One region of the Streptomyces sp. NPDC088733 genome, then DNA from elsewhere that is predicted to be linked to it. Evidence: predicted binding sites of a transcription regulator. Region 1 holds the regulator's gene; the other holds the start of a gene.
What was found. Region 1 encodes HrcA, which represses chaperone genes, less so after heat shock. Its sites were predicted from a motif close to TTNGCACTCNGNNNNNCNGAGTGCNAA; they were not measured.

Region 1 (4,793 bases):
GGGCGGCGGGCTTCGAGCACGTCAACCTGGACCTGATCTACGGCACGCCGGGGGAGTCGGACGACGACTGGCGGGCGTCCCTGGACGCGGCGATCGACGCGGGCCCCGACCATGTGTCGGCGTATGCGCTGATCGTGGAGGAGGGCACGCAGCTGGCCCGCCGGATCCGGCGCGGCGAGGTGCCGATGACGGACGACGACGTCCACGCGGACCGCTACCTGATCGCGGAGGAGCGGCTGTCGGAGGCCGGTTTCGACTGGTACGAGGTGTCGAACTGGGCGACGTCCACGGCGGCCCGCTGCCGCCACAACGAGCTGTACTGGACCGGTGCCGACTGGTGGGGTGCGGGACCGGGCGCGCATTCGCACGTGGGCGGTGTGCGCTGGTGGAACGTGAAGCATCCCGCGGCGTATGCGGCGGCGCTCGCGGAGGGCCGCAGTCCGGGCGCGGGCCGCGAGGTGCTGGCCGCGGAGGACCGCCGGGTGGAGCGGATCCTGCTGGAGCTGCGGCTCGCGGACGGCTGCCCGCTGGACATCCTGGCCCCGGCCGGGGCGGAGGCCGCCGGGCGCGCGGTGGCGGACGGCCTGCTGGAGCCGGGCGCGTACGAGGCGGGGCGGGCGGTGCTCACGCTGCGCGGGCGGCTGCTGGCGGACGCGGTGGTGCGGGACCTGGTCGACTGATCAGGCGCCCGGGGCCGTGACGAAGTCGATCAGTTCCTCCACGCGGCCGAGCAGTTCCGGCTGGAGGTCCTTGTAGGAGCGGACGGAGCCCAGGATGCGCTGCCAGGCGGCACCGGTGTTCTCCGGCCAGCCGAGCGCGCGGCACACGCCGGTCTTCCAGTCCTGGCCGCGCGGCACGGCCGGCCAGGCGGCGATGCCGAGAGAGGCGGGCTTCACGGCCTCCCAGACGTCGATGTAGGGGTGGCCGGCGACCAGCACGTGGTCCCCGGTGACCGAGGCGGCGATCCGGGACTCCTTGGAGCCGGGTACGAGGTGGTCGACGAGCACGCCGAGCCGGGCGTCGGGTCCCGGGGCGAAGGCGGAGACGATGGCCGGCAGGTCGTCGACGCCCTCCAGGTACTCCACGACGACGCCCTCGATCCGCAGGTCGTCGCCCCAGACCCGTTCGACGAGCTCCGCGTCGTGGCGTCCTTCGACGTAGATGCGCCCGGCGCGGGCGACCCGGGCGCGGGCGCCGGGGACGGCGAGGGAGCCGGAGGCGGTCAGCCGAGGGCCGGAGGGGGCGGCGGCGCCGGGGCGCACGAGGGTGACGACCTTGCCCTCCAGGAGGAAGCCGCGCGGCACGAGCGGGAAGACGCGGTGCTTGCCGAAGCGGTCCTCCAGGGTGACGGTGGGGCCCTCGGCGGTCTTCTCGCAGCGGATCACCGCCCCGCAGAACCCCGTGAAGACCTCTTCGACCACCAGGTCGCGTTCGGCCGCGACCTCGGGCGCGGGCACCGACGGCCGCTTCCAGGGCGGGGTGAGATCGGCGTCGTAGTTCCGGCTGCGCATGCCAGGGATCGTATCCGGGCGCGGGGCCGCTCAAGCGGATCCGAACCGGGCGGCCAGCGCGTCCCGTTGGGCGCGGACGAAGCGCGCGTCGACCACCGCTCCGTGGCCGGGGACGTAGAGCGCGTTCCCGCCGCCCAGTTCCAGCAGCCGGTCCAGGGTGCCCGGCCACGCGCCGGGCGCCGCGTCCGGGCCGGCCTGCGGCTCGCCGGACTCCTCGACGAGGTCGCCGCAGAAGACCACGGTGGGCGTGCCCGGTACGACCACGACCAGGTCGTGGGTGGTGTGTCCCTCACCGGGGTGGACCAGCAGGGCCTCGCGGTCGCCGCCGAGGTCCAGCGCCCAGTGGCCGTCGACGAGGTGGCCCGGAGTCACCAGGGCCGCCGCGGCCTCGTCCGCCTCCTCCTCGGGGACGCCGTACCCGATCGCGTCCCGGCGCAGCGCACCGCGCTCGCGGTCCAGGTGGGCGCCGAGGGTCATCTCCCCGTGGACCTGGGCGCCGGGGAAGGCGGCCGTGCCGAAGACGTGGTCGAAGTGACCGTGGGTCAGTGCGATGTGCGTCACGTCGCGCCCGGTCAGCTCCCGGACCCGCCGGCGCAGACCGGCTCCCTCGGCGACCGAGGACCCGGTGTCGACGAGCAGGACGCCCTCGCCGCCGGTGACGACCCCGATGGTGACGTCCAGGAACGGCATCCGGCACCGCGCGACGCCGGGCGCCAGTTGCTCCCAGCCGCCGAAGGTGCCCGGTGCCGCAGGTGTCGTCTCCACACGGCGACGGTATCCCCGCCGGGGCGGCCCGTGCGCGCTACGGTGACCGGTCGAGGGGGTCCGGGTGCGGACCGCCCTTGCCGAGGTCTTGCCTCCCCGCCGTACACTGACTTGGGGAAAGCTGGCACTCGCTCGAAGGGAGTGCCAGGGCAGGGAAAACGACCGACGCACCGGTGACCGACGACTGGAGGTGGACGCCGCAATGCTGAGCGAACGACGGCTCGAAGTGCTGCGGGCCATCGTCCAGGACTACGTGGGCACCGAGGAACCGGTCGGTTCCAAGGCGCTCACCGAACGCCACCGGCTGGGTGTGTCCCCCGCCACGGTGCGCAACGACATGGCGGTGCTGGAGGAGGAGGGCTACATCCAGCAGCCCCACACCAGCGCCGGCCGGGTGCCGACCGACAAGGGCTACCGGCTCTTCGTCGACCGGCTCACGAACGTCAAGCCGCTGTCGGGCGCGGAGCGCCGGGCCATCGGGAACTTCCTGGACGGCGCGGTGGACCTCGACGACGTCGTGGCCCGTACGGTGCGGCTGCTGGCGCAGCTGACCCGGCAGGTCGCCGTCGTCCAGTACCCGTCGCTGACCCGCTCGACCGTGCGCCACGTCGAACTGCTGGCGCTCGCGCCGGCCCGGCTGATGCTGGTGCTGATCACGGACACCGGCCGGGTCGAGCAGCGGCTGGTCGACGCCCCCGCGCCGGTGGGCGAGACCGTGCTGGCCGATCTGCGGGCCCGGCTCAACAGCCGGGTGGTGGGCCGCCGCTTCGCCGACGTCCCGCAGCTGGTGCAGGACCTCGCGGACGGCTTCGAGCCCGACGACCGGCCGACCGTCCAGGTCGTGCTGGCCACGCTGCTGGAGACCCTGGTCGAGGAGACCGAGGAACGGATCATGCTGGGCGGCACCGCCAACCTGACCCGTTTCGGCCATGACTTCCCCCTCACGATCCGCCCGGTCCTGGAGGCGCTGGAGGAGCAGGTCGTGCTCCTGAAGCTGCTGGGCGAGGCCGGGGATTCGGGCGTGACCGTGCGAATCGGTCACGAGAATTTCCACGAGGGCCTGAACTCCACATCGGTCGTCTCCGTCGGCTACGGTTCGGGCGACGAGGCGGTCGCGAAACTTGGCGTGGTCGGCCCGACCCGCATGGACTACCCCGGAACGATGGGAGCGGTACGCGCAGTGGCACGTTACGTCGGACAGATCCTGGCGGAGTCGTAGTGGCCACCGACTACTACGCCGTGCTCGGCGTGCGCCGTGACGCGAGTCCGGACGAGATCAAGAAGGCCTTCCGCCGTCTCGCGCGCGAGCTGCACCCGGACGTCAATCCGGACCCGAAGACGCAGGAGCGGTTCAAGGAGATCAACGCCGCCTACGAGGTGCTCTCGGACCCGCAGAAGAAGCAGGTCTACGACCTCGGCGGCGACCCGCTGTCCGCCAACGGCGGCGGCGCCGGTGCGGGCGCGGGCTTCGGCCAGGGCTTCGGCAACTTCAGCGACATCATGGACGCCTTCTTCGGCACGGCGTCCCAGCGCGGCCCGCGCTCGCGCACCCGGCGCGGCCAGGATGCGATGATCCGGCTGGAGATCGAGCTCGACGAGGCCGCCTTCGGCACGACCAAGGACATCCAGGTCGACACGGCGATCGTCTGCAACACCTGCCACGGCGAGGGCGCCGCCCCCGGCACCTCGGCGCAGACCTGCGACATGTGCCGCGGCCGCGGTGAGGTCTCCCAGGTCACCCGGTCCTTCCTCGGCCAGGTCATGACCTCCCGGCCCTGCCCCCAGTGCCAGGGCTTCGGCACCGTCGTGCCGAACCCGTGCCCCGAGTGCGCGGGCGACGGCCGGGTCCGCTCGCGCCGCACGCTGACGGTGAAGATCCCCGCCGGCGTCGACAACGGCACCCGCATCCAGCTCGCGGGCGAGGGCGAGGTCGGCCCCGGCGGCGGCCCCGCCGGCGACCTGTACGTGGAGATCCGCGAACTGCCGCACGCGGCCTTCCAGCGCCGCGGCGACGACCTGCACTGCACCGTCACCCTCCCGATGACAGCGGCGGCGCTGGGCACGAAGGTGCCGCTGGAGACCCTGGACGGGCTGGAGGAGATCGACATCCGGCCGGGCACGCAGTCCGGCCAGTCGATCCCGCTGCACCAGCGCGGCATCACGCATCTGCGGGGCGGCGGCCGGGGCGACCTGGTCGTGCACGTCGAGGTGCAGACCCCGGGCAAGCTCGACCCGGACCAGGAGGAACTCCTGCGGCGGCTGGCGAAGCTGCGCGGCGAGGAGCGGCCCATGGGCCAGTTCCAGCCGGGCCAGCAGGGCCTGTTCTCGCGGCTGAAGGACGCCTTCAACGGCCGCTGACGCGGCATGCGCGAGGCGCGGGCACCCGCCCGCGCCTCGCGCGGCCGTGCGCCCGGTCTCGTGAAACGATGGACGCATGGCCGCGCTGACCGATCTCTCGACCCTCGCCGCGCATCCGGTGGTGCAGGCGCCCATGGCCGGCGGTACGTCCACACCCGC
Region 2 (4,793 bases), on a different contig from region 1:
AGCTCCGCCGCTTCGTGAACGTCTACGTGAACGACGACGACGTCCGTTTCTCCGAGGGCCTGCAGACCGCGGTGGCCGAGGGCGCGTCCGTGTCGATCATCCCCGCGGTCGCCGGGGGCTGTTGAGCCGGAAGCGCCGTGGAACGGGCAGGGGTGCCGGGAGTTGCTCCCGGCACCCCTGTGTGCGTGAGGGGTAGTTGAAGGGCTGTACAGTTGTTCCAGAGGCTCGCAACCCTCTGCAACGCCCTGCGCAAACCCTCTTTCCGGGGCGTCCCTGTCGACGATTTATCGCCAAATTCCTGCGATGATTGTCGTGTTGGCGTCATATGTCCCGCCCGACTTGCCCCGGATCATTGGCCGATCGAGCCGTTCTTCCCTTTCCTCCTGCCCGGATTTCTCGTCGGATTGACCTGTTGCAGACAGCGTTCGTGCAGATACATTCAGCCGCGGTCGACGCGTTCCGGCGCACGCCCCCTTGGCTGTAGGGGGTGAGGTCTGACCCGGGTCCGCGAGGTGCGGGCCTGCGAAAGGCCAGCAATAGGGGAGTTAGGAATGGCTCAGGGCACCGTCAAGTGGTTCAACGCGGAGAAGGGCTACGGCTTCATCGCGGTCGACGGTGGTGCGGACGTCTTCGTGCACTACAGCGCGATACAGATGGACGGCTACCGCACCCTCGAGGAAGGTCAGCGGGTCGAGTTCGAGATCTCGCAGGGCCAGAAGGGGCCGCAGGCGGACATGGTCCGTCTCGCCGCCGGCTGACGCCGCGCACCGGCCACGGAGCGCCTCGCACCGACGCGCTCAAACGTACATGTCAAGGCCCGCCCTCTGAACGGGGGCGGGCCTTCGTCTGTCCGGCGCCCCCCGCCCGCCCCCGCCCGCCCCGGCACCTGGCGGGAGACCGGCCGAGCGGCTTGCACTCTCCTAGGGCGAGTGCTAATCATTGGCGTTAGCACTCTGACGTTGAGAGTGACAAAGGACCGAGTGGGTGAGGCCCGCTCGACCGCCGGAAAGGAACCGGCGGAAGGGCAGGCCGTCCGTCGCGGGCGCCGGCGCGGTCCTGGAGTAATCCTTCCCCGCGGCCGCGCGTCGCGGGGGGACCCCAAGTCCGGGAGGACCACTTCACATGGCCAAGATCATCGCGTTCGACGAGGAGGCACGGCGCGGTCTCGAGCGCGGGATGAACCAGCTCGCCGACGCCGTCAAGGTCACCCTCGGCCCCAAGGGCCGCAACGTCGTCCTCGAGAAGAAGTGGGGCGCCCCCACGATCACCAACGATGGTGTGTCCATCGCCAAGGAGATCGAGCTCGAGGACCCGTACGAGAAGATCGGCGCGGAGCTGGTCAAGGAGGTCGCGAAGAAGACGGACGACGTCGCCGGTGACGGCACGACGACCGCGACCGTCCTCGCCCAGGCGCTGGTCCGCGAGGGCCTGCGCAACGTGGCCGCGGGTGCGAACCCGATGGCCCTGAAGCGTGGCATCGAGGCGGCCGTCGAGGCCGTTTCCGCCGCCCTGCTCGAGCAGGCGAAGGACGTGGAGACCAAGGAGCAGATCGCCTCCACCGCCTCCATCTCCGCCGCTGACCCCCAGATCGGCGAGCTCATCGCCGAGGCGATGGACAAGGTCGGCAAGGAAGGCGTCATCACCGTCGAGGAGTCCCAGACCTTCGGTCTGGAGCTGGAGCTCACCGAGGGTATGCGCTTCGACAAGGGCTACATCTCGGCGTACTTCGCCACCGACCTGGAGCGTATGGAGACCGTCTTCGACGACCCGTACATCCTGATCGTCAACTCCAAGATCTCCGCGGTCAAGGACCTGCTCCCGCTGCTGGAGAAGGTCATGCAGTCCGGCAAGGCGCTGCTGATCATCGCCGAGGACGTGGACGGCGAGGCCCTGTCGACCCTGGTGGTCAACAAGATCCGCGGCACCTTCAAGTCCGTCGCCGTCAAGGCCCCGGGCTTCGGCGACCGCCGCAAGGCCATGCTCCAGGACATCGCCATCCTCACCGGTGGCACCGTGGTGTCCGAGGAGGTCGGCCTCAAGCTGGAGAACGCCGGTCTGGAGCTGCTGGGCCGCGCCCGCAAGGTCGTCGTCACCAAGGACGAGACCACCATCGTGGACGGCTCCGGCGACGCCGACCAGATCCAGGGCCGGGTCAACCAGATCCGTGCCGAGATCGAGAACAGCGACTCGGACTACGACCGCGAGAAGCTCCAGGAGCGCCTCGCCAAGCTGGCCGGCGGCGTGGCCGTCATCAAGGCCGGCGCGGCCACCGAGGTCGAGCTCAAGGAGCGCAAGCACCGCATCGAGGACGCGGTGCGCAACGCCAAGGCCGCCGTCGAGGAGGGCATCGTCGCCGGTGGTGGCGTGGCTCTGCTCCAGGCGTCCAACGTCTTCGAGAAGCTCGAGCTCGACGGCGACGAGGCCACCGGTGCGGCGATCGTGAAGCTGGCCCTGGAGGCCCCGCTGAAGCAGATCGCGGTCAACGCCGGCCTCGAGGGCGGCGTCGTGGTGGAGAAGGTCCGCAACCTCACCCCGGGTCACGGCCTCAACGCCGCGTCCGGTGAGTACGTCGACCTGATCGCCGAGGGCATCATCGACCCGGCCAAGGTGACGCGCTCCGCGCTGCAGAACGCGGCGTCCATCGCCGCGCTCTTCCTCACCACCGAGGCCGTCATCGCCGACAAGCCGGAGAAGGCCGCGGCCCCGGCCGGCGGCGGCATGCCGGGCGGTGACATGGACTTCTGATCCCGCGAGGGTTCAGCAGTACACGAACGAGGGCGGCACCCCCCACGGGGTGCCGCCCTCGGGCGTTCCCGCGTCCCCGCCTCCCGGCGCTGAGCGATGAGGCGGCCCTCGCGGCCGCCTGCCCCCGGCCTCGCCGGCGGCCCGCGCCGGCTGCGTACGGCCGCTGCGCCGACCGGGCCCGACCAGCCGCCGAGGGCGGACCGTGGCGCGTCCGGATTCCGCCTGCCGGACGGGCACGGTGGTGCTGAGGTGCGGCCTCTCGGGCGGCTCGCCCGGCTCCCCACCGACGAAGCGGTCCGGCAGCGACTCAGCGGGCGAGACTCCGGGGTGGAACGGGAGGCCGAGCCCTACGACCGGCTCACGGAAGAGGTCCGCCGTGAGAGCGGCAGGAACTGGTCGAGCGGATGCCGGGCGCGACGCGGTCGGGACCACGGCTTCCGGAACCGCTCCGCGCGCGACGACGCCGAAGCCCTGATCGAGCGGTACGGCTGCCAAGGGAGCCGGTCCACCTCACGGCCGATGCCAACTCCGTCACCACGGACGGGACGCCGCCCTTCCGCCGCCCGGCCGAGCGGGCGTTCCCGCGAGGACCGGGCCGAGGCCCGCATCCTCGCGCCCGGTTGGAGGGCTGGCCCCACGGCGAGGGGCGGTTGGGCAGGTTGCGCCGGGGGCGTGGGGCCTCTGCGCCGACCGGGCACTCTGGCGCAGCGCCTTGCTGCTCCTCCGGTTGCCGGCCAACGTGGCGAGGGGCGTGGGCGGGCGGTTCCCGCGGGGGCCGGCCAGAGGCCTGGCCCGGGGGTAGGCGCGTCGAGCAGGCAGCGCCGGGTGTGCAGGGCCTCCGCGCCGACCGCGCCCCCTGGCGCACCTCCGCCGCCCGGCCGATGTGGCGGGCCGAGGGGGGGGAGGGCGCAGGGAGGTTCGGGCGGGGGACCGAGTCGGGCTAGCCCACGGCGACCGGCGCGTCGAGCAGTTCGCGCCAGGTGCGGACGGCTTCCGCGGCGACCGGGCCCGACCAGCCGTCGGGGCGGACCGCGCCGCCGACGTGGAAGGCGTCGATGCCCGCCGCCAGCAGCCGGGGCAGGTGCTCAGCGCGCAGGCCGCCGCCGACCATCAACTGGGGATCGCCGGGCGCGCCCTCCGCCGCCTCCGCGACCAGGACGTCCAGGCCGGTGTCGACCCCGCGGGCCGATCCCGCCGTCAGGTACGTGTCGTGCCCGGGCAGTCCCCGCAGGGCCGCGCGCAGCGCCGCGCGGTCCGCGCAGTGGTCGATCGCGCGGTGGAACGTCCAGCGCGCGCCCGGACCCACGGCGTCGGCCAGCATCCGCACCGCCCGCAGGTCGGGGCCGCCGGCGGCGTCGAGGAAGCCGAGCACGAACTCGTCGGCCCCCTCCGTGCGCAGCGCGGCCGCCGCGGCGCACAGCGCGTCGACCTCCTGGGCGTCGCCCGCCGCGAAGTCGGCCCGGCCGCGCAGCATCACGCGTACCGGCACCTCCACCGCGGCGCGCACGGCCGCGAAGACCTCCCGGCGCGGGGTCAGGCCGTCGGCGGACATGTCGGTGACCAGTTCGAGGCGGTCCGCGCCCCCCGCCTGGGCCGCGCGTGCGTCGTCGGCGTCGAGCGCGATCACTTCGAAAATTGGTCTAGACATATATTCAGGATCCCACATGCCTCCACCGGCCCGCGACCCCCGTGCTCCACAATGGCCGACATGGCCGCCACCGATCCCGAGCTGCTGACGCACTGGAGCGCGCTGCTGCGCCGCTGCCAGACCGAGTCCGTCGACCCGAGGCCCTACGGCGAGGACCTGCTCGCCCGCTGGGCCGAACCCCAACGCCGCTACCACACCACCGACCACCTGGCCGCGGTGCTCGTCCACGTCGACTCCCTGGCCGAGTACGCCGAGGACATCGACGCGGTGCTGCTCGCCGCCTGGTTCCACGACGCCGTCTACCGCCCCGACCGCTCCGAGAACGAGGAGCGCAGCGCCCGCCTCGCCGAACGCGCGCTGCCCGAGGCGGCCGTCCCCGACACCATCACCGCCGAGGTCG

Region 2: the regulator HrcA is predicted to act here: its motif matches at 910-936, upstream of groL (chaperonin GroEL).

The regions. Positions count from the first base shown of each region.
Region 1 covers NZ_JBIVLH010000003.1:206,802-211,594, reverse strand. Annotated here, with positions in the region: gene hemW (radical SAM family heme chaperone HemW) at 1-680, shown strand, start outside; gene ACIP64_RS07065 (DUF3097 domain-containing protein) at 681-1,511, opposite strand; gene ACIP64_RS07060 (MBL fold metallo-hydrolase) at 1,542-2,276, opposite strand; gene hrcA (heat-inducible transcriptional repressor HrcA) at 2,479-3,495, shown strand; gene dnaJ (molecular chaperone DnaJ) at 3,495-4,634, shown strand; gene ACIP64_RS07045 (nitronate monooxygenase) at 4,711-4,793, shown strand, end outside.
Region 2 covers NZ_JBIVLH010000019.1:78,840-83,632, forward strand. Annotated here, with positions in the region: gene ACIP64_RS29265 (ubiquitin-like small modifier protein 1) at 1-125, shown strand, start outside; gene ACIP64_RS29270 (cold-shock protein) at 552-758, shown strand; gene groL (chaperonin GroEL) at 1,123-2,745, shown strand; gene ACIP64_RS29280 (copper homeostasis protein CutC) at 3,686-4,393, opposite strand; gene ACIP64_RS29285 (hypothetical protein) at 4,445-4,793, shown strand, end outside.